Regions from separate parts of the Salinibacillus aidingensis genome, predicted to be linked through region 1. Evidence: predicted binding sites of a transcription regulator. Region 1 holds the regulator's gene; the other holds the start of a gene.
What was found. The regulator CtsR, encoded in region 1, represses protease genes until heat stress. The targets are predictions, from matches to a motif close to ATGGTCAATAAAGGTCAAACA.

Region 1 (15,780 bases):
CCGCAGTGAAAAGGCCCAAGCGACTGTTTATCAAAAACACAGGTCTCTGCGAAGCCGAAAGGCGAAGTATAGGGGCTGACACCTGCCCGGTGCTGGAAGGTTAAGAGGATGAGTTAGCCCTTTGGGCGAAGCTCTGAATCGAAGCCCCAGTAAACGGCGGCCGTAACTATAACGGTCCTAAGGTAGCGAAATTCCTTGTCGGGTAAGTTCCGACCCGCACGAAAGGTGCAACGACTTGGGCACTGTCTCAACGAGAGACCCGGTGAAATTATACTATGCGTGAAGATGCGCATTACCCGCGACAGGACGGAAAGACCCCGTGGAGCTTTACTGTAGCCTGATATTGAATGTTGGTACAGCTTGTACAGGATAGGTGGGAGCCATCGAAACCGGAGCGCTAGCTTCGGTGGAGGCGCCGGTGGGATACCACCCTGGCTGTACGGACATTCTAACCCAGAACCGTGATCCGGTTCGGAGACAGTGTCAGGTGGGCAGTTTGACTGGGGCGGTCGCCTCCTAAAGAGTAACGGAGGCGCCCAAAGGTTCCCTCAGAATGGTTGGAAATCATTCGCAGAGTGTAAAGGCAGAAGGGAGCTTGACTGCGAGACCTACAAGTCGAGCAGGGACGAAAGTCGGGCTTAGTGATCCGGCGGTACCGAATGGAAGGGCCGTCGCTCAACGGATAAAAGCTACCCCGGGGATAACAGGCTTATCTCCCCCAAGAGTCCACATCGACGGGGAGGTTTGGCACCTCGATGTCGGCTCATCGCATCCTGGGGCTGTAGTCGGTCCCAAGGGTTGGGCTGTTCGCCCATTAAAGCGGTACGCGAGCTGGGTTCAGAACGTCGTGAGACAGTTCGGTCCCTATCCGTCGTGGGCGTTGGAAATTTGAGAGGAGCTGTCCTTAGTACGAGAGGACCGGGATGGACACACCGCTGGTGTACCAGTTGTTCCGCCAGGAGCACGGCTGGGTAGCTACGTGTGGAAGGGATAAGTGCTGAAAGCATCTAAGCATGAAGCCCCCCTCAAGATGAGATTTCCCATCATTTTAAATGAGTAAGATTCCTCAAAGACGATGAGGTAGATAGGTCCGAGGTGGAAGCGTGGTGACACGTGCAGCTGACGGATACTAATCAATCGAGGACTTAACTTATACGAAAAGCGGAGGCAAGCGCATGCAAGTCGAAGCTGGACAAAAAACGCAGACGGATTTATAAACCACTGCCTGCTCACATGATTGCTTTTCTTATCTAGTTTTGAGGGTGTTAAAAATTTATTTAAAAAAACACTTGCTTTTTTAATCAAAAGTAAATATAATATTACTTGTCCTTGAAAAAAGAATAAGTTTGTTATTGTCTGGTGGCGATGGCGGAGAGGTCACACCTGTTCCCATTCCGAACACAGTAGTTAAGCTCTCCAGCGCCGATGGTAGTTGGGGTTCTTCCCCTGCGAGAGTAGGAAGCCGCCAGGCTTAAGATCAAGGAGGATTAGCTCAGCTGGGAGAGCACCTGCCTTACAAGCAGGGGGTCGGTGGTTCGAGCCCGCCATCCTCCACCATATATCTTTTGAAATATGCCGGCCTAGCTCAACTGGTAGAGCAACTGACTTGTAATCAGTAGGTTGGGGGTTCAAGTCCTCTGGCCGGCACCATTTTATTTTGAGCCATTAGCTCAGTTGGTAGAGCATCTGACTTTTAATCAGAGGGTCGGAGGTTCGAATCCTCCATGGCTCACCATCCTTGCGGGTGTGGCGGAATTGGCAGACGCGCTAGACTTAGGATCTAGTGTCTTTCGACGTGGGGGTTCGACTCCCTCCACCCGCACCATGTATATTATAAATTATAGTGATTTTTAAAATAAAATATGTTAATATTTTATTTATTGGGTCTTAAACATTATATCTTGCGGAAGTAGTTCAGTGGTAGAACACCACCTTGCCAAGGTGGGGGTCGCGGGTTCGAATCCCGTCTTCCGCTCCATATAATGCCGGGGTGGCGGAATTGGCAGACGCACAGGACTTAAAATCCTGCGGTAGGTCACCTACCGTGCCGGTTCGAGTCCGGCCCTCGGCACCATATATTTGCGCCCGTAGCTCAATTGGATAGAGCGTCTGACTACGGATCAGAAGGTTAGGGGTTCGACTCCTCTCGGGCGCGCCATTTAACGGGAAGTAGCTCAGCTTGGTAGAGCACATGGTTTGGGACCATGGGGTCGCAGGTTCGAATCCTGTCTTCCCGACCACTTAGTTATAATGGGGCCTTAGCTCAGCTGGGAGAGCGCCTGCTTTGCACGCAGGAGGTCAGCGGTTCGATCCCGCTAGGCTCCACCAATTAATTCGAACCTTGAAAACTGAACAAAACAACCAGTACGTCAATTCGCTATTTAAATAGCATTTTGAATATGAGCATTATGGATTTTAACATCCAAACTTATTGGAGAGTTTGATCCTGGCTCAGGACGAACGCTGGCGGCGTGCCTAATACATGCAAGTCGAGCGCGTGAAACAAGTTGATTCCTTCGGGATGAAACTTGTGGAACGAGCGGCGGACGGGTGAGTAACACGTGGGCAACCTGCCTGTAAGATCGGGATAACTCCGGGAAACCGGGGCTAATACCGGATAACACCTCCGACCGCATGGTCGGAAGTTGAAAGACGGCTTTTATGCTGTCACTTACAGATGGGCCCGCGGCGCATTAGCTAGTTGGTGAGGTAAGAGCTCACCAAGGCAACGATGCGTAGCCGACCTGAGAGGGTGATCGGCCACACTGGGACTGAGACACGGCCCAGACTCCTACGGGAGGCAGCAGTAGGGAATCTTCCGCAATGGACGAAAGTCTGACGGAGCAACGCCGCGTGAGTGATGAAGGTCTTCGGATCGTAAAGCTCTGTTGTCAGGGAAGAACAAGTACAAGAGGAACTGCTTGTGCCTTGACGGTACCTGACCAGAAAGCCACGGCTAACTACGTGCCAGCAGCCGCGGTAATACGTAGGTGGCAAGCGTTGTCCGGAATTATTGGGCGTAAAGCGCGCGCAGGCGGTTTCTTAAGTCTGATGTGAAAGCCCACGGCTTAACCGTGGAGGGTCATTGGAAACTGGGAGGCTTGAGTGCAGGAGAGGAGAGTGGAATTCCACGTGTAGCGGTGAAATGCGTAGATATGTGGAGGAACACCAGTGGCGAAGGCGACTCTCTGGCCTGTAACTGACGCTGAGGCGCGAAAGCGTGGGGAGCGAACAGGATTAGATACCCTGGTAGTCCACGCCGTAAACGTTGAGTGCTAGGTGTTAGGGGGTTTCCGCCCCTTAGTGCTGAAGTTAACGCATTAAGCACTCCGCCTGGGGAGTACGGCCGCAAGGCTGAAACTCAAAGGAATTGACGGGGGCCCGCACAAGCGGTGGAGCATGTGGTTTAATTCGAAGCAACGCGAAGAACCTTACCAGGTCTTGACATCCTCTGCTACCTCTAGAGATAGAGGGTTCCCTTCGGGGACAGAGTGACAGGTGGTGCATGGTTGTCGTCAGCTCGTGTCGTGAGATGTTGGGTTAAGTCCCGCAACGAGCGCAACCCTTGACCTTAGTTGCCAGCATTAAGTTGGGCACTCTAGGGTGACTGCCGGTGACAAACCGGAGGAAGGTGGGGATGACGTCAAATCATCATGCCCCTTATGACCTGGGCTACACACGTGCTACAATGGATGGTACAAAGGGCAGCGAAGCCGCGAGGTGAAGCTAATCCCATAAAACCATTCTCAGTTCGGATTGCAGGCTGCAACTCGCCTGTATGAAGCCGGAATCGCTAGTAATCGCGGATCAGCATGCCGCGGTGAATACGTTCCCGGGCCTTGTACACACCGCCCGTCACACCACGAGAGTTGGCAACACCCGAAGTCGGTGGGGTAACCTTTTGGAGCCAGCCGCCTAAGGTGGGGCCAATGATTGGGGTGAAGTCGTAACAAGGTAGCCGTATCGGAAGGTGCGGCTGGATCACCTCCTTTCTAAGGAAGATAAGGTCACTTCGTGACCAAAAAAGAGCGTACTCGGTTGTTTTGTTTAGTTTTGAAGGATCGAAGGATTCTTCAAATAGCACCTTGAAAACTAGATAAGAAAGCAATCAAGAGCAGACAACGGACAATATTGTCCGTGTGCGTTATAAGTTAAGTGAATAAGAGCGCACGGTGAATGCCTTGGCACTAGGAGCCGATGAAGGACGGGACAAACACCGATATGCTTCGGGGAGCTGTAAGTAAGCTTTGATCCGGAGATTTCCGAATGGGGAAACCCGCTGTCCGTAATGGGGCAGTATCCTTATCTGAATCCATAGGGTAAGGAAGGTAACCCGGGGAACTGAAACATCTCAGTACCCGGAGGAAGAGAAAGCAAACGCGATTTCCTAAGTAGCGGCGAGCGAACGGGAAACAGCCCAAACCAGAAGGCTTGCCTTCTGGGGTTGTAGGACACTCCATACGGAGTTACCAAGAAATCAGGTAGATGAAACGGTCTGGAAAGACCTGCCGAAGAAGGTAACAGCCCTGTAATTCAAACCTGGTTTCCTCCGGAGTGGATCCTGAGTACGGCGGAACACGTGAAATTCCGTCGGAATCCGGGAGGACCATCTCCCAAGGCTAAATACTCCCTAGTGACCGATAGCGAACCAGTACCGTGAGGGAAAGGTGAAAAGCACCCCGGGAGGGGAGTGAAAGAGAACCTGAAACCGTGTGCTTACAAGTAGTTGGAGCCCGTTAATGGGTGACAGCGTGCCTTTTGTAGAATGAACCGGCGAGTTTCGATCTCATGCAAGGTTAAGCAGAAGATGTGGAGCCGCAGCGAAAGCGAGTCTGAACAGGGCGTATGAGTATGAGGTCGCAGACCCGAAACCGTGTGACCTACCCATGTCCAGGGTGAAGGTAAGGTAACACTTACTGGAGGCCCGAACCCACGTACGTTGAAAAGTGCGGGGATGAGGTGTGGGTAGCGGTGAAATGCCAATCGAACACGGAGATAGCTGGTTCTCTCCGAAATAGCTTTAGGGCTAGCCTCAAGAATCGAGTTTTGGAGGTAGAGCACTGATTGGACTAGGGGCCCTCATCGGGTTACCGAATTCAGTCAAACTCCGAATGCCAACAACTTGAGCTTGGGAGTCAGACTATGGGTGATAAGGTTCATAGTCGAGAGGGAAACAGCCCAGACCGCCAGCTAAGGTCCCTAAGTATACGTTAAGTGGAAAAGGATGTGGAGTTGCTTAGACAACCAGGATGTTGGCTTAGAAGCAGCCATCATTTAAAGAGTGCGTAATAGCTCACTGGTCGAGTGACTCTGCGCCGAAAATATACCGGGGCTAAACGTATCACCGAAGCTGCGGATTGTACCGTTGGTACAATGGTAGGAGAGCGTTCTAAGCGCAGCGAAGTCCGATCGGAAGAACGGGTGGAGCGCTTAGAAGTGAGAATGCCGGTATGAGTAGCGAAAGACAAGTGAGAATCTTGTCCACCGAAAGCCTAAGGTTTCCTGAGGAAGGCTCGTCCGCTCAGGGTTAGTCGGGACCTAAGCCGAGGCCGAAAGGCGTAGGCGATGGAAAACAGGTTGATATTCCTGTACCACCTTTCATCCGTTTGAGCAATGGGGTGACGCAGGAGGATAGGGAAGCGTGCTGATGGATATGCACGTCCAAGCAGTGAGAGTGATGAGCAGGCAAATCCGTTCATCGTAAGCTCGGGCTGTGATGGGGAGGGAAATAGAGTACCGAAGTTCCTGATTTCACACTGCCAAGAAAAGCCTCTCGTGAGGATGAGGGTGCCCGTACCGCAAACCGACACAGGTAGGCGAGGAGAGAATCCTAAGGTGAGCGGGATAACTCTCGTTAAGGAACTCGGCAAAATGACCCCGTAACTTCGGGAGAAGGGGTGCTCGTTCAGGCTTCGGTCTGGATGAGCCGCAGTGAAAAGGCCCAAGCGACTGTTTATCAAAAACACAGGTCTCTGCGAAGCCGAAAGGCGAAGTATAGGGGCTGACACCTGCCCGGTGCTGGAAGGTTAAGAGGATGAGTTAGCCCTTTGGGCGAAGCTCTGAATCGAAGCCCCAGTAAACGGCGGCCGTAACTATAACGGTCCTAAGGTAGCGAAATTCCTTGTCGGGTAAGTTCCGACCCGCACGAAAGGTGCAACGACTTGGGCACTGTCTCAACGAGAGACCCGGTGAAATTATACTATGCGTGAAGATGCGCATTACCCGCGACAGGACGGAAAGACCCCGTGGAGCTTTACTGTAGCCTGATATTGAATGTTGGTACAGCTTGTACAGGATAGGTGGGAGCCATCGAAACCGGAGCGCTAGCTTCGGTGGAGGCGCCGGTGGGATACCACCCTGGCTGTACGGACATTCTAACCCAGAACCGTGATCCGGTTCGGAGACAGTGTCAGGTGGGCAGTTTGACTGGGGCGGTCGCCTCCTAAAGAGTAACGGAGGCGCCCAAAGGTTCCCTCAGAATGGTTGGAAATCATTCGCAGAGTGTAAAGGCAGAAGGGAGCTTGACTGCGAGACCTACAAGTCGAGCAGGGACGAAAGTCGGGCTTAGTGATCCGGCGGTACCGAATGGAAGGGCCGTCGCTCAACGGATAAAAGCTACCCCGGGGATAACAGGCTTATCTCCCCCAAGAGTCCACATCGACGGGGAGGTTTGGCACCTCGATGTCGGCTCATCGCATCCTGGGGCTGTAGTCGGTCCCAAGGGTTGGGCTGTTCGCCCATTAAAGCGGTACGCGAGCTGGGTTCAGAACGTCGTGAGACAGTTCGGTCCCTATCCGTCGTGGGCGTTGGAAATTTGAGAGGAGCTGTCCTTAGTACGAGAGGACCGGGATGGACACACCGCTGGTGTACCAGTTGTTCCGCCAGGAGCACGGCTGGGTAGCTACGTGTGGAAGGGATAAGTGCTGAAAGCATCTAAGCATGAAGCCCCCCTCAAGATGAGATTTCCCATCATTTTAAATGAGTAAGATTCCTCAGAGACGATGAGGTAGATAGGTTCGAGGTGGAAGCGTGGTGACACGTGCAGCTGACGGATACTAATCAATCGAGGACTTAACTTATACGAAAAGCGGAGGCGAGCGCATGCAAGTCGAAGCTGGACAAAAAACGCAGACGGATTTATAAACCACTGCCTGCTCACATAATTGCTTTTCTTATCTAGTTTTGAGGGTGCTAGTCACCTGAAATCAATAATGATAAGGAAGTTCTGCTAAAAGCGCTCATTTGTATGAACAACGCAGAACGACCAAGCCAAAGTCCAGTGGCGATGGCGGAGAGGTCACACCTGTTCCCATTCCGAACACAGTAGTTAAGCTCTCCAGCGCCGATGGTAGTTGGGGTTCTTCCCCTGCGAGAGTAGGACGCTGCTGGGCAAAAGCCAAGAAGACATTTTCTTCTTGGCTTTTTTTTCGTATAATAATATTTAATATAATTTATTGAACAAACATTTCATGACCAGTCAGTGAATAATCTATATTAAAGAAAAAATATAAGAGACTGACATTTACACTAAAAAGGGAAAGCAACAGGAGAGAAATTAAATTTCACTGATTATTGCTTGAACAAAGGGACTAAGGGGAGAAAGCTATGTTTGAATCAGTCTATTGGTTAAATGATAACTTTGAAATTATGGCCTTTCGTCTTATATTAGCTGCAACCTTATGTGGGGTTATTGGTTTTGAACGGGAGATAAAAAATCACTCGGCCGGTTTTCGAACTCATATATTAGTTGGTGTAAGTGCCTGTCTGATGATGCTATTATCCCTTTATGGATTTGATCAGTATTTGGATAATTTTGAAAACATCCGGTTTGATCCAGCGCGTATACCATCCTATGTGATTAGTGGAATAGGCTTTTTAGGGGCTGGAACTATAATGGTTCATGGAATGACTATCCGAGGACTTACAACGGCTGCTTCCATATGGACCGTTGCCGGACTTGGTCTCGTTATTGGGGCAGGAATGTATGGACCTGCATTGTTAACAACATTTGTCGTTCTTTTAAGTCTGATTTTCCTCAATCAATTTGAAAATCGTTTAGCGAAAAATAAAAAGAGTGATCGTAAAATCCGATTAATTTTAAATAGAGATGCGAAACTGAATGACCTCCTGAAGGTATTTGATGATTTTCAATTAAGGGTAAAAAGAGTGGAAGTGAACCATCAGGACAATGATGAGAGATATTTGTTAGTTGAAATTGACAAGGGTCAGGATTTTGAACGAAATGATCTGCTCGACCATTTAACCAAAATCAAAAATGTGACATATATATATGATAAAAATTAAATTATTAAATTGTTGTTTTGTCAGGTTTTATTTGAAGTTAAACGGATAAACTTTAAATAGAGAAACGGTTTTTGAGAGTTTTTCCCTTTGTTAATGGCATACATATTATTTGCATGAATGCGTAATTTGAGTATAATGAAGATAAAGTCAAAGATAGTCAAAGTCAAATTGTGCAGAGATACAGTGTTAATAGTGAAATGATTTAAGGAGGAGGGAAGATGCGAAATATATCCGACATCATTGAGAATTATTTAAAAGAAGTTCTGAAACAGAGCCACCAGAACGCAATTGAAATTAAAAGAAGTGAAATTGCAGACCGTTTCCAATGTGTACCTTCTCAAATTAATTATGTTATTAAAACAAGGTTTACCATCGAAAAAGGTTATTTAGTGGAAAGTAAACGTGGTGGTGGTGGATATATTCGTATTATTCGTGTTAAACCACAAAGCAAAGTGGAGTTAATTGAACAAATCATGGAGCTTGTCCAGCCTCAGATTACTCAGCAGGCGAGTTTGGATGTTATTGAGCGTCTGCTTGAAGAAGAGATTATAACTGAACGTGAGGCCAAATTGATGCTCAGTGCATTAGATCGGAATGTAATTTCCATTCAATTACCAGCACGTGACGAACTAAGATCGAAAATTTTAGTAGCTATGCTTGATGTATTAAGATACAGAATGTAAGGGAGGTTGATTCGCATGAAATGTCAGGAGTGCGAGAAAAGACCTGCTACCGTTCATTTCAGCCAGGTAGTAAATGGCGAAAAAACGGAAGTGCACTTGTGTGAATATTGTGCCCAGGAAAAAGGGTATATGGATCAATACAATCAGAATTTTTCCTTCCAGGATTTATTATCAGGTTTGTTTAATTTTGATTCGGGAACATCATTTAAAGAAAGCCAAGGCTCGTCTTTTCAATCAAACCATTCGTTGCAATGTGATAAATGCGGCATGACTTATGAGGAATTTAAACGACGCGGAAAATTTGGATGTGACCAGTGCTATGAAACTTTTGATCAGCATTTAAATCCTATTTTCAGAAGAGTTCACAGTGGAAATACAACTCATGATGGAAAAATTCCAAAACGTGTAGGAGGAAATCTTCATCTGAAGCGTAATCTTCAGCAGTATCGGCTGGAATTACAAAAATTAATTGAAAAAGAACAATTTGAAGAGGCAGCTAAAATGCGGGATCAGATACGTGAATTGGAAAAACAACTTAATAATGATAAGGGCGGTGAAGTCTAATGTCCTTACAGCAATTTATTAACGAAGCCGTTAGCCCATGGTTAAAAGAAGAGGGGCAGGATAGTGATATCGTTCTTAGCAGTCGTATTCGGCTAGCCAGGAATTTTAAAGAATATCCGTTTCCGATTGTTGCTAATTCCGATATGCTGAATAAAGTCCTGGATGTTTTTGAGGATCATTTCGAAAATCAATCCTTAGAAAAGAACGCAAAGCTTGAATTAGTAAGGATGTCCGATTTAGAACCCATTGAAAAGAGGGTATTGGTGGAAAAACATCTCATCAGCCCGCAGTTAACCGAACATAATGAGTCGGGGGCTGCTTTAATTTCAGAGAATGAACAAGTATCCATCATGCTTAACGAAGAGGATCACATACGTATACAGCTTTACTACCCTGGACTTCAGTTAGAGAATGCCCTGGACTATGCATCTAAAATTGATGACTGGCTTGAGGAAAAGATTAATTATGCCTTTGATAAAGACCGTGGTTATTTAACCAGCTGTCCAACAAATGTCGGGACGGGTATGAGAGCTTCGGTCATGATGCATCTGCCAGCTCTTGTGATTACACAGCAAATAAACAGAATGATACCTGCCATCAACCAGTTAGGCCTGGTCGTGAGAGGGATTTATGGAGAAGGCAGTGAAGCGTTAGGCAATCTGTTTCAAATTTCCAATCAGATTACATTAGGTAAATCTGAGGAGGATATTGTTGAAGACTTAAAGAGTGTCGTGACACAGTTAATTGAACAGGAGCGCTATGCACGTCAGCGTCTGATGAGTAATTCAGGTATACAACTGGAGGATAAAGTGTTCCGTTCTTACGGAATTTTAGCCAACAGCCGGATCATCCAATCCAAGGAAGCAGCGCAATGCCTGTCTGATGTAAGGCTTGGAATTGATTTAGGAATTATTGAGAATATCTCAAAAACAATTTTAAACGAACTGACTGTATTAACTCAGCCCGGTTTTCTGCAGCAATATGCGAAAAAGCCATTGAAACCGGAAGAAAGAGATATAAGAAGAGCTGCTTTAATAAGAGAACGACTTCATTTAGAAAAGATGTAAGGAGTGAATAGAGATATGATGTTTGGGCGATTTACAGAAAGAGCACAGAAGGTTTTAGCCCTTGCCCAGGAAGAAGCCATGCGTCTAGGGCACAACAATATTGGTACAGAGCATATTTTGCTTGGATTAGTTACAGAAGGAGAAGGGATTGCTGCGAAGGCCTTAACCACCCTGAACGTAGAACCGGATAAAATCCAGCAGGAAGTTGAGCAGCTAATTGGAAAAGGGGAGAAGGCTAATCAGACGATTCACTATACACCACGGGCCAAAAAAGTAATTGAATTATCTATGGATGAAGCCCGTAAACTTGGTCATTCCTATGTTGGTACTGAACATATACTTCTTGGTCTTATTCGTGAAGGAGAAGGGGTTGCTGCACGTGTTTTAAATAATTTGGGAGTCAGTCTCAATAAAGCCCGTCAACAGGTCCTTCAGCTATTAGGAAGCAATGAATCCACTTCCAGCCACCGCGGAGGAGTCGGTCGTCAGTCTTCAAATGCCAATACACCAACATTGGATTCTCTGGCGAGGGATTTAACGGCCATCGCAAAAGAGGATCACATTGACCCTGTGATTGGAAGAAGCGAGGAAATTGAGCGTGTCGTTCAGGTGCTTTGCCGTCGAACTAAAAATAACCCTGTCTTAATCGGGGAGCCTGGGGTAGGTAAAACAGCCATTGCAGAAGGTTTAGCCCAGCAAATTGTAAATAATGAAATTCCGGAGATTTTAAGGGATAAACGAGTGATGACCCTGGATATGGGTACCGTTGTTGCAGGTACGAAATATCGTGGTGAATTTGAAGACCGTCTGAAAAAGGTGATGGAGGAAATTCGCCAGGCAGGGAATATTATCCTGTTTATTGATGAGCTTCATACTCTTATTGGTGCTGGTGGAGCAGAAGGTGCGATTGATGCTTCCAACATCTTAAAACCAGCGCTTGCCAGAGGAGAGCTCCAGTGTATTGGAGCGACCACGTTAGATGAGTACCGTAAATATATTGAAAAAGATGCGGCACTTGAACGCCGCTTCCAGCCTATTCAGGTGGATGAGCCAACTAAGGAAGAGTCCGTACAGATTTTACAGGGCTTAAGAGATCGCTATGAAGCCCACCATCGTGTCTCGATTACAGATGAGGCCATTGAGTCATCTGTAAGACTTTCTGACCGTTATATCACGGACCGCTTTTTACCGGATAAAGCGATTGATTTGATCGATGAAGCAGCTTCTAAAGTTCGTCTTCGTTCTTACACAGCTCCACCTGATTTAAAAGAACTGGAGCAGCAATTGGAAGAGGTGCGTAAAGAAAAGGATGCTGCGGTTCAAAGTCAGGAATTTGAAAAAGCGGCTTCTTTACGTGATAATGAGCAGCGTCTTCGTGAACGTCTGGAAAAAACACAATCAGAGTGGAAGGAAAAACAGGGGCAGGAAAACTCTGAAGTGACACTTGAAGATATCGCAAGTGTGGTATCCACCTGGACTGGAGTACCCGTGTCAAGACTGGCTAAGGATGAGAGTGAACGCTTGCTTAACCTTGAGGAGACATTACATTCTCGGGTTATTGGGCAGGATGAGGCAGTTAAGGCTATTTCCAAAGCAATTCGCAGAGCCCGTGCAGGTCTGAAGGATCCAAAACGTCCAATCGGTTCCTTTATCTTCTTAGGACCAACCGGTGTGGGTAAAACCGAACTCGCACGTGCCTTAGCATCATCCATGTTTGGTGATGAGGACGCGATGATTCGCATCGATATGTCCGAATATATGGAGAAGCATTCCACCTCAAGACTTGTAGGGTCCCCTCCAGGCTATGTAGGATTCGAAGAAGGAGGACAGTTAACGGAAAAGGTACGTACCAAGCCTTATTCAGTTGTACTTCTGGATGAGATTGAAAAGGCCCATCCGGATGTATTTAACATGCTTCTGCAGGTCCTGGAAGATGGCCGTTTAACAGACTCAAAAGGACGTACCGTTGATTTTCGTAATACGGTTCTCATTATGACCTCCAACGTAGGAGCCCGTGAACTGCGCAGGAATAAATATGTAGGGTTCACATTAGGAGATGAAGAGCAGGATTTCCAAAATATGAAGTCAAAGGTTATGGAGGAACTGAAGAAAGCTTTCCGTCCAGAGTTCCTGAACCGAATTGATGAAACCATTGTCTTCCATTCCCTTGAGAAGAAGCATCTTAAAGAAATTGTCTCATTAATGATTGAACAGCTCAGACAACGATTGGTAGATCAGGAGATTGATTTCGAGGTGACAGATCCGGCGCTGGATAAAATCTCAGATGAAGGCATTGACCTTGAGTATGGTGCCCGTCCATTGCGCAGATCCATTCAGAAAAACATTGAGGATCTGTTATCGGAGGAACTGCTTAAAGGTAATGTGGAAAAAGGTAAAAAAGTCACAATTGATACCAATGATGATGGAGAAATCATCGTAAGACCTTAAAATTTTTCAAAAATTGAAGGATAAAACGTGATAAAATAAAAATATCGGAGGGTGATTCCCTTCCGATATTTTTTTATACTATTAAATAACGGTGTTCAATGATTTGTCACAAAAATGTGCAACTAAGTACATGTTTTATTCGTATATATATATGAAGGGCAAAGAAGGAAGGATATTATGGCTAAACCCAAAGTGAAATTTGTCTGTCAGGAATGTGGATATGAATCGCCAAAATGGATGGGGAAATGTCCGGCCTGTCAGACATGGAATACATTAGTAGAAGAAAAGGAAATAACCAATACACGTCAGACTGTTTCCGGCGGCTCACAGAAGGCGAGCAAGCCTGAACGTATAACAGGTATTGCCATACAGGAGGAAAAACGTATTGCCACTCAAATGCCGGAGTTTAACAGAGTTTTGGGTGGAGGAATTGTACCGGGATCCCTGGTTTTAATCGGTGGCGATCCGGGTATAGGGAAATCAACCCTCCTATTGCAAATTTCTGCTCAGATGGCCCAAAAAGGACTGGACATCTTATACATATCAGGTGAAGAATCCGTTCGTCAAACGAAGCTTCGGGCAGATCGGCTTCAGATAAATTCCGATCGTCTCTATGTAATGGCTGAAACAAATTTACAGCAGTTAGCGGATGCAATATATGATATGAAGCCGTCTCTTGTAGTGGTAGATTCTATTCAAACCGTCTATCATAGTGAGATTACCTCAGCTCCTGGGAGTGTTTCTCAAGTCAGAGAGTCGACATCGGAACTGATGAGAATTGCCAAGCAGAATGGAATCCCTGTGTTTATTGTAGGTCATGTAACAAAAGAAGGGTCCATTGCCGGCCCTCGTTTACTTGAGCATATGGTGGATACAGTACTTTATTTTGAAGGAGAGCGGCACCATACCTTTCGTATTGTAAGAAGTGTAAAAAACCGCTTTGGAAGTACTCACGAGATGGGGATTTTTGAAATGAAGGAGGAAGGTCTTACAGAAGTTCTGAATCCTTCCGAAATTTTCCTGGAAGAACGCTCAAGCGGGGTGGCAGGGTCAACGATTGTAGCATCAATGGAAGGGACAAGACCGGTCCTTGTTGAAATTCAGGCCTTAATTTCACCGACAAGCTTTGGAAATCCGCGTCGAATGGCAACCGGATTGAGTCAGAACCGTGTTCATCTTTTAATGGCGGTACTGGAAAAAAGAGCAGGCTTGTTGCTGCAAAACCAGGATGCCTATATTAAAGTAGCCGGGGGTATAAAACTTGATGAACCTGCAATTGATTTAGCCATCGCTGTCAGTATTGCGTCCAGTTTTAGAGAAAAGTCCCCCCGACCGGACGATATTCTGATTGGTGAGGTTGGACTGACAGGTGAGGTTCGCCGTGTATCGCGAATCGAACAGCGCGTTCAGGAGGCAGCCAAGTTAGGATTTAAACGGGCCATCATTCCAAACAATAATTTATCCGGATGGGACCCGCCCTCATCCATTGAAGTCGTTGGTGTGGATAGTATTCAGGATGCTTTAAAAGTTACTTTTGAAACATAAATGAAATGATTCAGGATTCTTTTTAGGTCTTTGGAATGACTAAGGCCCGTAACCTGACTCATAGGGTTTCCGCGATAAAGGTCTGGGATATCCGCCTGCTAATGATGGTGCCAGTATTTGAAGCAAATCAGGGAACTGTTCAGCTCGTTTTGTAAAATAGGCTGAATTCCGTAATAAGTTTGACACATTGTAAAATTAGTGTTAAACTTGTCTGTTTAATATTTTGACTAGTGCATAATAGCGTGATATAATAAGTATCTACCAAATATTTGTATTTGGTAGTCCATGAAATTATAATTTTTCTTATTATTTTTGTATTTTTTGGTAACAATAGTTGATAGGAGGTGAAATGGATGCTGAAAAAGATTATTCAGGTCTTTATAATAGTTGCCGGAGGGGCAATAGGATATTTATATGTCCCCGATCTCTTAAAGCTGATTGGCCTTGAAAGTCCGTTATGGCTGTTGTCGCCATACGTTGGTACGGTAATAGGTGCTATTATATTATTTTTATCTGCATTTTGGCTGGTTGACTATATTGTGAATTTCATCCGTTGGGTTGAGGAGACGCTGGTTAAAGTCCCTGTTACCGACTTATTGTTTGGAAGTATTGGATTAATTATCGGTTTGATTATTGCGCTGTTGGTAAATAGACCAATACAGGATATTGAAATTCAGCTAGTATCACAGGTTATTCCTATTTTTCTAACGGTGATTTTAGGTTATTTAGGATTTCAGGTTGGTTTTAAGCGGAGAAATGAGTTTACCAACTTATTAGCTAATGCAAAAAAAGAGAAGCGGAAAACGGGAGAGGAAGAAGAGGATACGTCCGGTGCCTTCCTGAACTCAAAACCGAAAATTCTTGATACAAGTGTCATCATTGATGGCCGGATCGCTGATATATGTCAGACAAAGTTTTTAGAAGGTACAATCGTTATTCCGCAATTCGTACTTGAAGAACTGCAGCACATCGCTGATTCATCAGACGTATTGAAACGGAACCGGGGAAGACGGGGTCTGGACGTGTTGAATCGTATGCAAAAGGACCTTCCTGTTGATGTCCAGATTTATGAAGGTGATTTTGAGGATATTCATGAAGTTGACAGCAAGCTGGTAAAGCTCGCTAAAACGTTTCAAGGCATTCTTGTTACAAATGATTTTAACTTAAAT
Region 2 (15,780 bases), 1.7 Mb from region 1:
TACTGGGACGATAATAAATATATTCTCTTGTATTGGATATCGCAATAGATACTTCATCGGAAAAAAGCTCTCCAAACACATCTAATAGTGAATCCATTGTCAGCTTCTCCATAAATGCTCCTCCCCAAAAGATGATTAAACGAAAGAATTTGTCGAATTCATTTCTTTTTCAATTATAACGTAAAATACAGAGATTTTGGGGAACTTTAACCAATAAGGACTACGCTAAAAGGAGTCGATAAAGAATGCGATATAACGAAGAAATTCCTCATGAGGAGGGGATGGACCACAGTATTGCTTTACTTCAGGAAGGCTATCTGTTCATAAAGAATCGTGCCGACCAATTTAAAACAGATCTATTTGAAACGAGAGTGCTTGGAAAAAAAGTAGTCTGTATGACTGGTCCGGAAGCGGCAAAGATCTTTTATGATCTAGACCGTTTCCAGCGTAAGTGGGCAGCTCCTTACCGTATACAACAATCCCTGTTCGGAGTAGGGGCAATACAGGGAATGGATGGACAAGCCCACCATCAACGCAAGCAGCAGTTTCTATCTCTTATGGATAAACGTAATCAAGAACGGTTAGCCGAAATGGTTACAAATGAACTCAAACACTCCATTCCCCAATGGGAGAAAGAGGAACAAGTTCGTTTCTTTAAGGAAATAAAGAACGTTCTATGCTGGGTAGCCTGTCAATGGGCGGGTGTTCCTGTTAAAGAGGAAGATATCCCTGACCTTGCTGATGATTTAATATCCATGGTTTATGCTTTCGGCAGAGTGGGTCCTGAGCATTGGAAGGGAAGAACGGCCAGAAATCGAACAGAAGGCTGGATGGAAAATATCATCGAGGATGTACGTTCCGGAAACATACCTGCAGATGAATCGTCTGCTTTATATGTAATGGCATTTCTTAAGGATGAGAAAGGTCAGCATTTGCCTGCAAAAAAAGCAGCCATTGAACTTATAAATGTACTTAGACCCATCGTTGCGATTTCAACCTATATTACATTTGCGGCTGTAGCCCTGCATGAACATCCAAAGACTAAGGAGCCGCTAAAAGAACACAATAGCAGAAATCTTGAAATGTTCGTAAATGAAGTCCGGCGCTTTTATCCTTTTGGCCCTTTTCTCGGCGCAAGGGTGAAAGAGGACTTTACCTGGAATAATTATACTTTTAAAAGAGGTACACTAGTTTTATTAGATATTTATGGGATGCATCATGATGAAAGGTTTTGGGAAACTCCTAATCAATTTGACCCGAATAACTTTAAAAACCAGGACAGGAATGACTACTCATTTATTCCTCAAGGAGGCAGTGATCCTGGAAAGGGACACCGTTGTCCGGGAGAAGGAATTACTGTGGAAGTGATGAAAGCAACGGTGGACTTTTTAGTAAATAAAATGGACTATGATGTTCCTGCTCAGGATTTCAATTATTCATTAGATGAGATGCCGACTTTACCTAAAAGCGGCTTCCTCATGACTAATGTAAAAAGGATATAAAATGAATGGCTGGCTTATCAAAAGATGCCAGCCATTCTGAACTATCGAAACTCACTCATTACCCATTTTCCTATATCATGAAAGCCTAACCGTTTATAGATCTTTCCTGCTTCAGGATTATCATAAAAGAGGCACAGATGTTTTCCTTCACTCAACAGCTCTTTGCATAATGCTGTCATACACGCACTGGCATACCCTCTTTTTTTATACTCCTCCAATGTACAGACGCCTATAATCATTGCTGAAAGACTGTTTTCAGCGGTGGTCATTGCCGAAGATACCATTTTTTCTCTATCTTCAATATAAAAGGTACGTGATACACCTTCCTCCATATTTTTCCGAATACTTTCCCCCTCAGGATCACGATTCGTAAAATCTGCAATATTCCGGTGAAGCTCAACAATACGTGGAATATCCGGGATTTCAGACTTTTTCACTTGAACATCGGGAATTTGTATATCATTTAAGGACTCACATTTTGCATAGTAGGTTTCTCTTACTTTTTCAGGTTTATGGGTTAAGTGGGAGAGAACCTGGTGAACAATGGTTGATATACCTGAGACCATCTTTTCCTCTCGTTTATCCTGATCTATAATAGCCGCGATTCCTTGTCTGTCAAAAGAATCCGGAGCATAGATAATGTAATTTTGGCGATAACGTAATAATACAGCACGAAAATATCCCTGTTCGTCAAAATCACCCCAGACGTCCTGGAAATCTTCCTCAACACCATAGGCCTCCAAATCGCCAATCAGAAACAGGTTTTCTGCCGGGCTTTTTTTAATAAATTCCATACAAGCATGAAGATCTGCTTTTGACAGTTCCCGAATCATGTAATCCCCTCCCCTATAAAATTTTGAAATTGTGTATATATTACCAGAATTCATATATTTTACAAGAAGAAATTTATATTTTCTGTTTTTGGAGTATAAGTAGAAGAATTCTACAAAAAATAAATGAAAAAAATTACCTTAATGAGGGAAGAATAATGAAGGAACTAATTATTGCTATCAATTTTTCACTCCTGCTTTTCATTGCGTCGATAAGTACGAAGAAAACATTAAATGTACTGGAAAACAGTTTTATGTATTTAGTCCTTGTATTTTTTGTGACAGGATATACAGCCGTTTATTATATTAATTTAAAGCTCTGGTCAGTTGCTGATGATCCCCAATTGTTTCTGATTTTGCGGTTATATGAATTGATAATGATTCCGTTATTATGTTTATGGTACTTTAACCTGGTAGAAGTTTGTAAAACCTGGCTATCGAGGATTGTGTTAACGATTTTAATGACAGGCATTCTGGGAATTGTCCAATTGATAATGACTTATTGGGAGGTCATACAGTATAAAAACTGGCAATTCTGGCAGTCAATTGTGACGTTTGTCGTCCTGTTAATAGTCGTGCGCTTGCTGCATGTATGGTTTCAATCAAAACTGCAAAAGGAAGGAATCAAATGACTTTACCAGAACATTTCGATCACAATGAATGGTTTGTACTTACAGGAGTTATCCTGTCTTATTTGCTGGTCTTTTTATTGCCCAGGCGTTTTCCCTTAAGTGTTATTTTGCTGGTTATGCTATGTGCCATTGTCTTTGCACGTGTTCTCGACCATATGATGGCCTCGCCTTCCCTTGATTTATATGACATTATGGATAAGGGCAACTATGAGTTGTTTGATTTAGTGCTCTATTCCTTTTACGCTCCCTTTGCCTACTTATATATCTACTTATTTGATAAGTTTAATGTAAAAGGAATTTGGACGGGGCTGTATATCCTTGTATGGTCTCTAATCGCAATTGGTTTCGAGAGGGTTAATGTGTATTTTGGTGTATTTAATTACCATGGGTGGAAGGGAGCGTATTCTTTTCCTGTATATTTGGCTGTTCAGAGTTTTACATTGCTGTTTTTCTTATATATTCAGCATCATTATAACCATCTGAAATCAACACAGGATGAACCCTAATCGATTCCGTTTGGTGAAATTACCTGAAAAAGTATATTTGTTTTAGTAAGATAATATGGTAAAAACAAAGGGCTCTGCTCATGCAGGGCCACTTTGTTTTACATACCTAATTCGTTTGTTCTATTAATTCCAGGTGATAATCCCCAACCTCACCTTCATGATATAAATTGGTGATAGATGTTGAGTACGTGGAAATCGAAGCCTGAAATTGCAGATTTTCGTCTGGGATTTTTACCGTAAAGTCATTTTCATAAAGCTTAGTTGTTACCTGATGATAATCATCACTCGTTACTTTGAAATCAAAAATAACTTTGCGAAGCCGTTTATCTTCTTTAAGAATCCATTCATGCTGTAAATATTCAGCCTGTATTCTTAAATCATCAAGTATAATTTCCGGCATAATTCTTCACTCCTATCTTATTAGTAAATTATAAGTTGTTTAATAATACATCACAAACAAAAGACTGACCCGAAAGTAAATCGGGTCAGTCTCTGTTTTATTGCACAACAATTTCATGATCTATTACTGTGACAGTAAGCTGGTCAGATTCTTCCTCTTCAAGTAACACGTCAGCTATTTTATCCTCTAATTGTTCCTGAATGACTCGGCGTAATGGACGGGCACCAAAGGCTGGATGGTAGCCAAGCTCAATTAGTTTTTCTTTGGCCGCCTGATCAATCTCTATATTGATATGCTGTTCCTCAAGCTGATTTCTCACATCTGTCAGCATTAAATCAAGAATATCTAAAAGATGATCCTTTTCTAATTGGTTAAACTCTACGATTGAGTCGAAACGGTTAAGGAATTCAGGTTTAAAGTAAGAACCAAGAGATTCGAGAATATGACTTTCCTTTTCCATATCTTCGCCTACTGTATTAAAGCCAACGGTAACCTTTTTATCCGTTACACCCGCATTACTGGTCATAATTAATACAGTATCCTTAAAGTTTACGGTTCTTCCCTGACTATCTGTCAGACGACCGTCCTCCATAATTTGCAGGAACATATGCTGCACATCTGGATGAGCCTTTTCAATTTCATCAAGCAGAATAATACTATATGGGTTGCGACGAACTTGCTCTGTTAATTGTCCGGCTTCATCATGGCCAACATATCCAGGAGGTGAACCGATAAGTTTTGAAACCGAGTGTTTCTCCATATATTCACTCATGTCCAGTCGAATCATTGAATCTTTAGATCCAAAGATTTCTTCAGCCAGAGATTTTGAAAGTTCCGTTTTACCAACCCCTGTTGGACCAACAAACAGGAAAGAACCAATAGGACGATACTGGGATTTCAATCCTGCACGACTACGGCGAATAGCTTTGGCCACTTTTTGTACAGCCTCATCCTGACCAATTACTTTTGACTGTAAATTCTCTTCAAGATGCTTCATCTTTTCTTTCTCATTTTCCTGAAGCTTACCTACCGGGATACCTGTTTTGGCTTCAATCAGACTCGTGATAAAGGCCTGATCAACAACACCAGCTTCTTCTTTTCCATCTTCAAGCTGTCTTTCCAGTTTTGCTTCCTGGTCACGTAATTTTGCAGCATCTTCATAACGTTCTTCATTTGTTGCCTGATCTTTTTGTTTACGGATAGCATTTATTCTCTTTTGAATAGCTGTTTTTTCTGTTCCTTCAGATAATAAATTCACCTTAGATCCAGCCTCATCTAACAAATCAATTGCTTTATCCGGGAGGAATCGATCCTGAATATAACGATCAGAAAGCTTCACACTGGCTTTCAACGCTTCATCGGTAAATTTAACCTGATGATAATCCTCATAACGGGATTTGAGACCATTTAATATTTCCATAGTCGCCTCAGGAGTCGGTTCCTCTACCATAACTGGCTGGAATCGTCTTTCAAGCGCTGGATCTTTTTCGATTTGCCTGTATTCTTTCAGGGTTGTTGCTCCGATTACTTGCAATTCTCCACGGGCAAGTGCAGGTTTCAGGATGTTACCTGCATCCATGGATCCTTCAGCTGAACCGGCACCAACAATCTGATGTACTTCATCAATAAACAAAATGACATTTTGCCGGGATTGCAGCTCCTGAATGATGGATTTCATTCGTTCTTCAAAGGAGCCTCGAACTCCTGTACCAGCAGTCAGAGAGGAAACGTCCATAACATACACTTCCTTATCCAATAATTTTGAAGGTACGTCTCCTTCTGCCATTTTTAGGGCGAGTCCTTCTGCAATCGCTGTTTTACCTACACCAGCTTCACCGATAAGAACAGGATTATTCTTGTTACGTCTATTTAATATTTCAATCACACGTTCGACTTCTTTGTCTCGTCCAATTACCGGATCAATGTTCCCATTTCTGGCCTGATCGGTCACATTACGGCCAAATTGATCAAGAACGCCATTTCCACCAGTACTCTGTGTTTGTGTATGGGTTGGCTGTTTCATACCAAAGGCCGCCCCATTCTCCTGACCTATTCCCTTGAATAGATCATCAAATGGGAATCCCATTCCTCCACCAAAGTCGGATGGAATATTGTGTTTCGCTTTTTCCTGTTCAAAACATGATGTACACATTTTAATATTTTTCTTTTCATTATTCATTTGGGTATAAACATTAATTTTTGCCTCATTTTGCTGACATATATCACAAAGCATCCATAAAACCTCCTTTTGAGATTTTTATTCTTTGACCTTTTTTGACCTTACACTTTTATTATAGTTTGACCTTCTTTGACTTTCAAGATATTTGTTTATGGAAATTTCTGTAGACTAAACGATTGGATATGAAAAATCAAGCAGCTTTTAATAAACTGATTTTTTAGAAGAAAACTAGTGTAAAGACAAATGGGCCTGTGATACGATGATATAGGTTATCAGTTAAGGAAGAGGGTTTTAAGTAATGACTTGGGAGATTTTTAATGCGATTGGAACCATAGCCTTTGCCATAAGTGGAGCTATCGTAGCATTAGAAGAGGATTATGATATTTTAGGAGTTTATGTCTTAGGCATGGTTACGGCTTTTGGAGGCGGAACCACCCGAAACCTGTTAATCGGTGTACCGGTATCGGAAATCTGGGATCAGGGGCCACTTTTTATGATGGCTATTTTTATTATAACGATTGTATTTTTGTTTCCTTCAGGGGCACTGAAACATTGGGGAAGGTGGGGCACATTCACGGATGCCATAGGCCTTTCCACTTTCGCGATTTTAGGAGCCATGCATGCAACAGAGATGAATCATCCGTTAAGTGCAATTATTATGGCTGCATTACTTACAGGAAGTGGTGGCGGGATTATCCGTGATTTACTTGCTGGAAGAAAACCATCTGTACTAAGAGAGGATATTTATGGTGCATGGGCTATGCTTGCAGGCTTACTGATCGGTATAGATCTGGTAAACCAGACTTGGGGGTTATACCTCTTATTTGTCGCGGTTGTTACACTCCGAATGCTTACAGTAAAGTATGGGTGGAAGCTCCCCCACAGACAGTTTACAGATCAAAAGAAGGCACATATGTAGTGAAGCTTGATTCTTGGATGAATCAAGCTTTTGCTTATACTAAATTTCTTTTATATCAAACGACACAACCCGGTCTGTGTTTGGGTTATAGACAACTGTACCACGAACGGTTATCGATTCCTGTGGGGACTGTAAAAAATAATCATATACTTCTCTCGTTTGATTATTCGTTACCGACGTTTTTTCCACGGATTGATATTCGGTTACTTTATAGTTTGGATAGGCCGTCTGCGTTACTTCTAACAGATACTTTCCCCATTTTTCCTGTTCCAGTTGAGGTGAAGGTGTGATTTGAATGTTCAGAACACCTATCTGAGGATTTACTCCTAAAGCCTCAAATGCTCTCCTGTGAAGATTAATACGATTAGGTGGATATCCTTGAACAGTATCCACTACAGTTACGATAATCTCCCTTTGATTATTGGGGTTCGTAATTTTTAACATTTGACCACAACGGTAAGGGGCATTCAGACTGACAGATGCAGTCATATATTCATTTGTGGACCATGGAATACCACACTTGGTAACCTGTCCCCCCGTTGTCCAGGTTGCCTGACCCTGTATGCTTTGCTGTCGATATGCATCCACAGCTGGAAACTGTGAATTCGGAAGTGGGTTGTACGTATATGGATGAAACGAGTAGAAGTTTTGCCCATACCCATAAAAATCGTTTGTAAACATACGCTCTCCTCCTGTCATAAGTCTCTCACTCATTGATAGTGTATGTACCCAGGAGGTTAAATCGTGATTGGAAATTAGCAAGGAACACAAAATCGACAGCTGGACGTGGCTGTATTTGGTTTAATTTAATCATTCCCCAGACGATCATTACCCAGATACAAGGCATGTACCTGGGTAATGATCATGTTATTCACTCATAAAGTTTTGATATTCTTCTTCTATTTCATTTAATGTCTGATCAAATTGCTCGCCCCAATGGTCATTCTTCGTTTGAAAAATAACATTTCCGTCCGAATCCAGCATTCCATAGCCGCGATACGCAATATCACCGTTTTTCATGCCCATTTTATCAATCACTTTTAACTCAGGATCAGCAAGAATTGGGAGACTTTCGCCAAACACTCGCTTAATTTCATCGTATAAAATCTTTTGTTCCTCAACCGTGTCCTTACTTATAATATAAGTATCAACGTTCAGGTTAAGGTCCTCCAGCGTGTCTAAATTCTGATGCAACTGAACCAGTTGCTGCTGACAAATACTTCAGGTGTAAGTGGTAATAAAAAAGAACAGGACAGGTTTTTCTCCAGGTATATTTACCTCTTCTCCTGCATGATTCTGCAGGGTAACCGGCTCATCTGCCGCTGGAGAACAAGCTGTCAGCATTACCCCAAATACGAGTAACAGGGTAACAACTTTAGACTTCATAAATAGACTCCTTCCTGAAAAAGCTTATTCATATTCCTTTTCAAATGTTTTTGTGCTTCTTACTGTATCAATCGGTCGTACCATGTCTTCAATTTCTTCCCGTTTCGCTTCTAAAAATGGAGGTAAAGATAACTTTTCCCCTAAAGTTTCATATGGTTCATCGCCCATAAAGCCGGGGCCATCTGTTGCAAATTCAAATAAAATTTGAGGTGCCACATTCGCATACAATGATTCAAAGAAGAAACGGTTGACGTATCCAGATGTCCGGAAGCCAAACTTAGCCATCCGCTCAATCCACTCTTCCAATACATCACGATCTTCTACGCGAAAGGCTGCATGGTGAACGGTACCAAACCCCTGTCTTGCCTGAGGAAGGATTGTGTTATATTCTACAATAACCCGGGCACCGTTTCCACCTTCTCCTACTTCAAACAGATGCAGGGAACCTTCCTGATCAATTTCTTTGAACTGAAGTACCGTTTCCATCATTTTTTTAAAGTAGTCAAAGTTGTCCACACGAACATGAATAGGTCCTAGGCCTGTTATAGCGAATTCTAATGGGACAGGTCCTGTTTTCCACGGAATCCCTGCCTTCACCCCATCAAGATTCTCATCTGAGATCAACTGATATTGCTGATCATCAAAATCAACAAAAGACAGGGTGTTAACACCGAATTGTTCTTTAATTCCTGAATGCTTTACTTTAAGTCTATCAAACCTTTTTTCCCAATACTCCAACGCTTCATCACTCGGTACACGGAAGGATGTTTTAAAAATTTCATTCGTACCATGCACTCCCTTGGGAATCCCGGGAAAATCAAAAAAGGTCATATCTGTACCAGGATTGCCCTCATCATCTGCAAAGAATAAATGATAGGTTTGAATATCATCCTGATTCACAGTTTTCTTAACCAAACGCATCCCCAGGATATAGGTGAAAAATTCATAGTTTTTCTCCGCACTGCTGGTTATGGCTGTGACGTGGTGCATCCCTTTTATTCCATTCATACTTAAAGCCTCCATCCAACGTTTTATTCATCATAAAGGTTAACCTGTTAAATCAATGAATATTATCTTTAAATTATTTATCTTTAATTCGAAATAAATATATCATGATTCGTATGATCTGTCAAAATCATTCATTCTAATAAGCAAAGGATTTTAAGTCCGGGAAAAGGATATAGTAAAATATAGCTAACTTTTTAAAAGAGGTGTTTATATGAAAATTGAAGTATGGTCTGATTTTGTATGTCCATTTTGTTATATAGGTAAGCGCAGATTAGAACAGGCCTTACAAAAGTCCCCTCATATTAATGATGTAGAGTTAGAATACAAAAGCTTTGAATTAGATCCAAACGCTGAGGAGTATAATGGAAAAAGCATGGCTGAGTTAATTGCCGCTAAGTATGGTATGAGTATTGAACAGGCAAATGAGAATAATGAGCGATTGCGACAACAGGCAGAAAGTGTTGGCTTAACCTATCATTTCGATACGATGAAACCGACCAACACATTTAAAGCTCATCGGCTGGCTAAATTTGCGAAGAAGCACGGAAAAGAAAAAGAAATAACAGAAAAACTACTATATGGCTATTTTACCGAATCCAAAAATTTAAGTGACGATGATGTGCTCGCAGATATAGCTGAAAATACCGGCTTAGATCGTGAGGAGTCATTAACCATCATTAAGGATGACAATGCTTATGCGGATGATGTGCGAATGGATGAAAGAATAGCCCATCAATACGGAATATCTGGTGTCCCTTTCTTTATTCTGAATCAAAAATATGCCATTTCAGGTGCACAGCCACTGGAAACCTTTATAAGTGCATTAGGTAAGGTCTGGGAGGAAGAAAATCCAAAACCCCAATTTGAGGATTTATCAGGAGAAGGAACTAATAACGCGTTTTGTGCGGACGGAAGCTGTGCTATACCGACGGATGATAAATAAAGTTAAAAACCTGGCTATTTTGCAATAGGCAGGTTTTTAACTTTTTCCATTAATTTTTGATCTGTTTTTGATGTTCGTAACAATAAACCTTTCCATTAAAACGGTCATTCGTCAAACAGTAATTCTTCACTTTTTCTGAAACCCTCTTCTGACAGATCACACATTTATACTGTTTATCAGAGGTCTTTTTTGATTGCAGGCTCTGTACATGCATTTCTCTTAATGATGAATCCGTGATATTTTCCTGGCTTAAGGTTTCATAAATTTCTATTATATTCTTTTCTGACAGTAATGGTTCACTGTGGAGACGTTTTAAACTTCTTACTTTGCGGTTTATAAACTCAGACAATTCTAAGTCATAAATAATCAGTTCATCTGATGATATCTTTCGTAATTCAGGCTCTATTTTAAATGTACATCTTTTTGTAAAGGAAACTAGAGAAATAAAGTGATTATGGAATCCAGGGTGAATAATATTCTTTATTGCCTTAATATGACCGTAATTTTGGTGGAATGGATTCATCATTTTAAAGTTCCCATTTACAGACCATGTTTTACGATTTCGTCCTCCGTAAATGGTTCCTTGATAGTTTTTGGTTTCAAGAACAAAGATTCCATATGGAGATAGAATAATATGATCGATTTGAGAATACCCTGACCTCGAACGCGGATTTTTAATCATAATGTCACTCAGGTACTTATACTCATTAGGAAGTTGATCCAATTCAATATTAATCTTGTATTCTCCTAATTCACCTTTACGGGATGCAATTCTTTTCTGGTCTTTATTTTGCTTTATCCGTTTTTGATTTTTATCACTCTTTTTTGACGTCGCTTGTTCTTTTTTTCTAAACAGATTTAAAAATGGCATCAATTAATCTCCTTTTCCTATCAAACAAGTTCCTAAAAATACCTGGCCATATGATGGTTCGTAAATTCATAGCCCATCTTTTGATATAGATATACAGCTCGTTGATTATGAGCAAACACATGCAGGCCAATCTTCTTTAATCCAAGTTTTTGTGCATAAGTATCTAACGCACTCATACTCATTTTTCCCATTCCGTTCCCTCGAAATTGTTCGTCTATGAAAAAGTCATAGATAAATGCTTCTTTACCCAAATTGGTCCATTTAATATGTAACCATAACATCCCGATATGGTTGTTATCGTGGAAAATAGACAATAATTGATGGTTTTCTGTGTTTAATCCATCTGGAAGCAGCTTAGTGAATTGATCTTGTGCTTTCTCCAGTGCCTGACTCTTGTCTAAATTCCCTGCTCTAACAGATTCTTCTGCAAATTGTTTGATTGACTTTTCAATATAATCAGAATAAACATCTTCTGTCATAGGCTCAAACTTAATATCCATTTCCTGCTCATCCTCTCCTTTGTTAAAATTTAAATAGTTTAATAGACGATCTAGCTAAAGAATATTTTACCATAAATTTCATGTAAAAACTTATAGCTAACCCTTTCACCAAAACAAGGATGACTAAAATAAGCCATCCTTGTTATGTATCCTTTACTGCTGCTGATTATTTTGACTTTGCTGTGCTTGCTGAAGCTGCTGAGTAGCTTGCTGTAATTGCTGTTGAGCCTGTTGGAATTGCTGCTGCTGTTGTGGCTGTGCAGATGCCTGTGCCTGCTGAACTTGCTGTTGGGCCTGCTGCAGCTGCTGCTGTGCTGCCTGAATGACTTGTGGATTTGCTTGCTGAGTAGCTTGCTGTACAGCCTGCTGAGCCTGCTGCACCGCCTGTTGTGCCTGCTGTGCCTGTTGTTGATTTTGTGCGATAATGAATTCCTCCTTTCGTAATTACCTTTTTATGTTTTTTAGAATGTGGTTCTTTTATTCATGTTTCTGAGAATTGTTGCAAACATATTGTTTTTCAAATAAAAAATGCATACCAGGAAATAAATCCTGGTATGCAAATCTTTAAATAGAGTGGACTTTTATAATTACCGAAAGTTTCTATTATTTTCGATTTCTCTTGAAACCAACACATAAAAAATAGTCGATACAAGGGAAATCAGTGTTACGCATAACGTACGTTTCATGTAAGAACCCCTCCCTTATTTTGTCCCATATTAAAAGAGACTAAGCTTACCTTTTTTAAGTACAAGGCCCGGGCCACCGAGCATGAATAAGTAACGGTTATCGACAACATTTTTCATCGTTTTTGCCGGTTTTCCGAATAACTGACGATCAAATACAGTTCCAATGGCTTCAGAACCACCAAGGGATGCGACTGTACCCTTGTTTTCGAACTTATATTCCTGCATAGGTCCACCGTAAATTAAAGATGCAATGTTCTGTGCTGCTGTATCTGCCTGCTGCATGGCATTCTGCGCATTTGGCGGATAAGGACGATCATTTTCTTTATCCATTACCCAGGCACAATCACCCAAAATAAAGATATCTCTGTATCCTGGAGCACGCAGATCATTATTAACTGTTACTCTACCTTTTGTAATTTCAAAGCCTGATTCTCCAAGAATAGAATTCGCTTGTACACCACCAGTCCATACAACGGTTCCGGCTTTAATTTCTTCACCTTCCCCTACGACAAAACCATCCTCTTTGCACTCTTTAATCATTGTGCCCGTTCTGAATTCTACACCACGTGCTTCCAAAGATGACTTGGCATAGGTGACCAATTCTTCATCAAAGCCTGGCAGAATACTTGGAGCAGCCTCCACATTGATGATACGTGCCTTATAACGAGGAATATCATATTTTCGGCACAGTTTTTTAACGCTTTCAGTAAGCTCACCAACAAACTCAATTCCGGTAAACCCAGAACCGCCTACTAAAATTGTCAGCAGTTCCTCTTTATTTCCTTCTTCATTCTTATAACGGGAGAATTGATACTCAATATGGTCGTAAATTAAACGACTGGAGTCAATTGTCTGAATAGCAAATGCGTTTTCTTTCATTCCTGATATGCCAAAAGTAGCACTCTCAAACCCGAGTCCTACAACAAGAATATCATACTGTAATTCGCCATTCTCAAGTACGACTGTTTTCTCATCCTTTTTAATCTCAAGAACAGAATCCTGGATAAGGTTAACCCGGTGTTTCGTATCAATGACATCACTGATCATCATACGAACCTGATTCTGATTAATCGTTCCTGCTGCTACCTGATGCAGCCAGGTGGTTTGATAGTGATAATTATGTTTATTGACAAGTACAATTTCAGCTTGTTCTGGACGTAGGAGCTTGGTTAATTTTTTTGTTGTCATCATACCTGCATATCCGGCACCCAGGACGACAACTCTTGGTTTCTGATTACTCAAAACAAATCCCCTTCCTCTATATTTGACAGCAGAATCATGTGTCAAATAATTTTTCTTTAATTAGCCTCCAATTACTACTTTATCAATAATTGAACGGTTTTTACAGTCAAAACCATTAACTTTTCATAACCTGACTAATCATCTGACATAATAAAAGTGTAATGTAATGAATGGAGGGCAGAATGATATGTTTCGATTCTTAAAGCCTATTCTTATTTCCATATTGATTTTGTGCCTTGCCCTCTTCCCCTTTGCAACTGAAGCGAAACAGGATCAATCAGAAACGATTTCTGTGAAACTGCTCGGGGTCAACGATTTTCATGGTCAATTGGAAAGTATGGAAAAAGGAGATAAAAGGCTGGGGGGTGCGCCGTACCTCGCATCCTACTTACATCAATACCAAATGGAATCTGATGAAAATACCCTGCTTGTCCATGCAGGAGATGCGGTTGGGAATAGCCCGCCCATTTCGGCCTTTTTACAGGATGAGCCGACCATTGAATTCTTAAATCGCACTGGCTTTGATGCTGGTACAGTAGGTAATCATGAATTTGATGAAGGCTTAACAGAACTGAAACGACTGATTTACGGAGGGCACCATGAAAAAACCGGCTATTTTCAGGGGGCAGATTTTCCGTATACAGTGGCTAATGTTATTGATAAAAAAACAGGTAAGCCCATCCTCCCCCCTTATATCATCAAAAAAGTACAGGGTGTTCCAATTGGAATCATTGGAGTTGTCACAACTGACACAAAATCAAGGGTTGACGAAGAACATGTCAGAAATCTCGAATTTAAAAGTATTACGGATTCCCTTAATCAAACGGTAGAAGAATTAAAAGAAAAAGGTGTAAAAACCATCGTTGTGCTGGCGCATGCTTCAGCAAACTCAAAAAAAGATGGCTCAAAGCCTTCAGGAAAAATACCGGAAATCTCACCAGAGCTTGACGATGAAATTGATGTCATTTTTGCCGGACACAACCATAAATACGCCAATACAGTTGTAGACAATAAATTGATTATCCAGGCCTACTCAAAAGGAAAAGCTTTTTCTGAAGTAGATCTTCAAATAGATCCCCTTACCGGAGATGTCATTTCTAAAAAGGGTAAGGTAATTAAAACCTTTCATAAAGGAATAAAACCTCACCCTCAGCTGAAGGAGTTTGTCAATGAACTGAAACTTATAAAACATGTCCGATGAATCTACTCATGCCCGTTGTAACAGAATCAAACCATTTATACCTCTCATGATTTCTTTATCTGCATTTTTATAAAGAATCGGCTGTATAAGCCGATTCTTAGCCTTTATTCCACTTTTATCGGGACAATCTCTCCGTCCTCAACAGCTGCCACTCGAGTATTGATTTCAAATCCGCCATTTTCATCAATACCAGGAATAACGTATACCTTTTTATCTTCTGGTAAACCGTCTAATCCGGATTGAATATTTTCATAAATCGTTTTTGCATCCTCTGTATTACCAGCTGCTTTCATCGCCTCAACAAAAATATACATAGAAACATAATGAAATCCAGCTTCAGAACCAGGGTCCTCATCATATTTCTCATGATATTTTTTCACAAATTCTTCAGTTCCGGGATAATTCGCATTAACGAGAGGCATTGTACCAATTGAACCTTCTAATGGCTTGTAGGATCCACCAATAACTTTTTTCATTTCATCCAATTTCGCCTGATCCATAATCATAAATCCACCTTCATAACCGAGATCACGTGCCTGTTGTACCACTTTTGCTGTAGGTTCAGATGGCCCGCCAACTAGCATCACATCAGGATCGTTTTCTATAGCATTGGTGAGTAAAGTGAAGAAATCCGTGTCTTTTGAAAAATCAATTGAGGCATTATGAACGACTTCCCCTCCCTGGTCTTCCCAGTGAGGAATCAAACCCTCCGCCCAATCCTTTCCATACTGTGTAACAGGTGGTAGTGCAGCCAGTTTATTTCCGAAACGATCCATCATGTACTTCGTGAAAGGTTCAACATAACCCGCATAGCTCGGAGGTATTCGAACCGTTAAAGAATTCCCTGTTTCTGTAATGGCGGGCTCACTTGTATATGCGCCAATAATAAAATTTTCCTGTTCATTAAATACTTGCAGGGCTTTAACTCCTCCGCTATGTGGAGTAAAGATAATGGGCGTATTATGTTCTTGAACT

Region 2: ACZ5OK_RS09345 (ATP-dependent Clp protease ATP-binding subunit) is a predicted target of CtsR. The motif match lies at 6,132-6,152, and genes of this name have one in related genera.

The regions. Positions count from the first base shown of each region.
Region 1 covers NZ_AP043759.1:3,593-19,372, forward strand. Annotated here, with positions in the region: rRNA gene ACZ5OK_RS00010 (23S ribosomal RNA) at 1-1,153, shown strand, start outside; rRNA gene rrf (5S ribosomal RNA) at 1,356-1,471, shown strand; tRNA gene ACZ5OK_RS00020 (tRNA-Val) at 1,482-1,557, shown strand; tRNA gene ACZ5OK_RS00025 (tRNA-Thr) at 1,575-1,650, shown strand; tRNA gene ACZ5OK_RS00030 (tRNA-Lys) at 1,660-1,735, shown strand; tRNA gene ACZ5OK_RS00035 (tRNA-Leu) at 1,741-1,825, shown strand; tRNA gene ACZ5OK_RS00040 (tRNA-Gly) at 1,904-1,978, shown strand; tRNA gene ACZ5OK_RS00045 (tRNA-Leu) at 1,985-2,074, shown strand; tRNA gene ACZ5OK_RS00050 (tRNA-Arg) at 2,082-2,158, shown strand; tRNA gene ACZ5OK_RS00055 (tRNA-Pro) at 2,164-2,240, shown strand; tRNA gene ACZ5OK_RS00060 (tRNA-Ala) at 2,253-2,328, shown strand; rRNA gene ACZ5OK_RS00065 (16S ribosomal RNA) at 2,429-3,992, shown strand; rRNA gene ACZ5OK_RS00070 (23S ribosomal RNA) at 4,150-7,079, shown strand; rRNA gene rrf (5S ribosomal RNA) at 7,276-7,391, shown strand; gene ACZ5OK_RS00080 (MgtC/SapB family protein) at 7,606-8,304, shown strand; gene ACZ5OK_RS00085 (CtsR family transcriptional regulator) at 8,523-8,987, shown strand; gene ACZ5OK_RS00090 (UvrB/UvrC motif-containing protein) at 9,003-9,551, shown strand; gene ACZ5OK_RS00095 (protein arginine kinase) at 9,551-10,618, shown strand; gene clpC (ATP-dependent protease ATP-binding subunit ClpC) at 10,634-13,066, shown strand; gene radA (DNA repair protein RadA) at 13,244-14,611, shown strand; gene ACZ5OK_RS00110 (PIN/TRAM domain-containing protein) at 14,965-15,780, shown strand, end outside.
Region 2 covers NZ_AP043759.1:1,723,530-1,739,309, forward strand. Annotated here, with positions in the region: gene ACZ5OK_RS09315 (LytTR family DNA-binding domain-containing protein) at 1-112, opposite strand, end outside; gene ACZ5OK_RS09320 (cytochrome P450) at 246-1,502, shown strand; gene ACZ5OK_RS09325 (GNAT family N-acetyltransferase) at 1,544-2,335, opposite strand; gene ACZ5OK_RS09330 (hypothetical protein) at 2,491-2,964, shown strand; gene ACZ5OK_RS09335 (hypothetical protein) at 2,961-3,470, shown strand; gene ACZ5OK_RS09340 (DUF3219 family protein) at 3,577-3,870, opposite strand; gene ACZ5OK_RS09345 (ATP-dependent Clp protease ATP-binding subunit) at 3,968-6,103, opposite strand; gene ACZ5OK_RS09350 (trimeric intracellular cation channel family protein) at 6,348-6,968, shown strand; gene ACZ5OK_RS09355 (DUF3889 domain-containing protein) at 7,008-7,649, opposite strand; gene ACZ5OK_RS09360 (redoxin domain-containing protein) at 7,836-8,186, opposite strand; gene ACZ5OK_RS09365 (hypothetical protein) at 8,190-8,354, opposite strand; gene ACZ5OK_RS09370 (ring-cleaving dioxygenase) at 8,379-9,362, opposite strand; gene ACZ5OK_RS09375 (DsbA family oxidoreductase) at 9,574-10,305, shown strand; gene ACZ5OK_RS09380 (nuclease-related domain-containing protein) at 10,355-11,176, opposite strand; gene ACZ5OK_RS09385 (GNAT family N-acetyltransferase) at 11,209-11,655, opposite strand; gene ACZ5OK_RS09390 (hypothetical protein) at 11,830-12,057, opposite strand; gene ACZ5OK_RS09395 (NAD(P)/FAD-dependent oxidoreductase) at 12,393-13,604, opposite strand; gene ACZ5OK_RS09400 (metallophosphoesterase) at 13,792-14,805, shown strand; gene ACZ5OK_RS09405 (ABC transporter substrate-binding protein) at 14,910-15,780, opposite strand, start outside.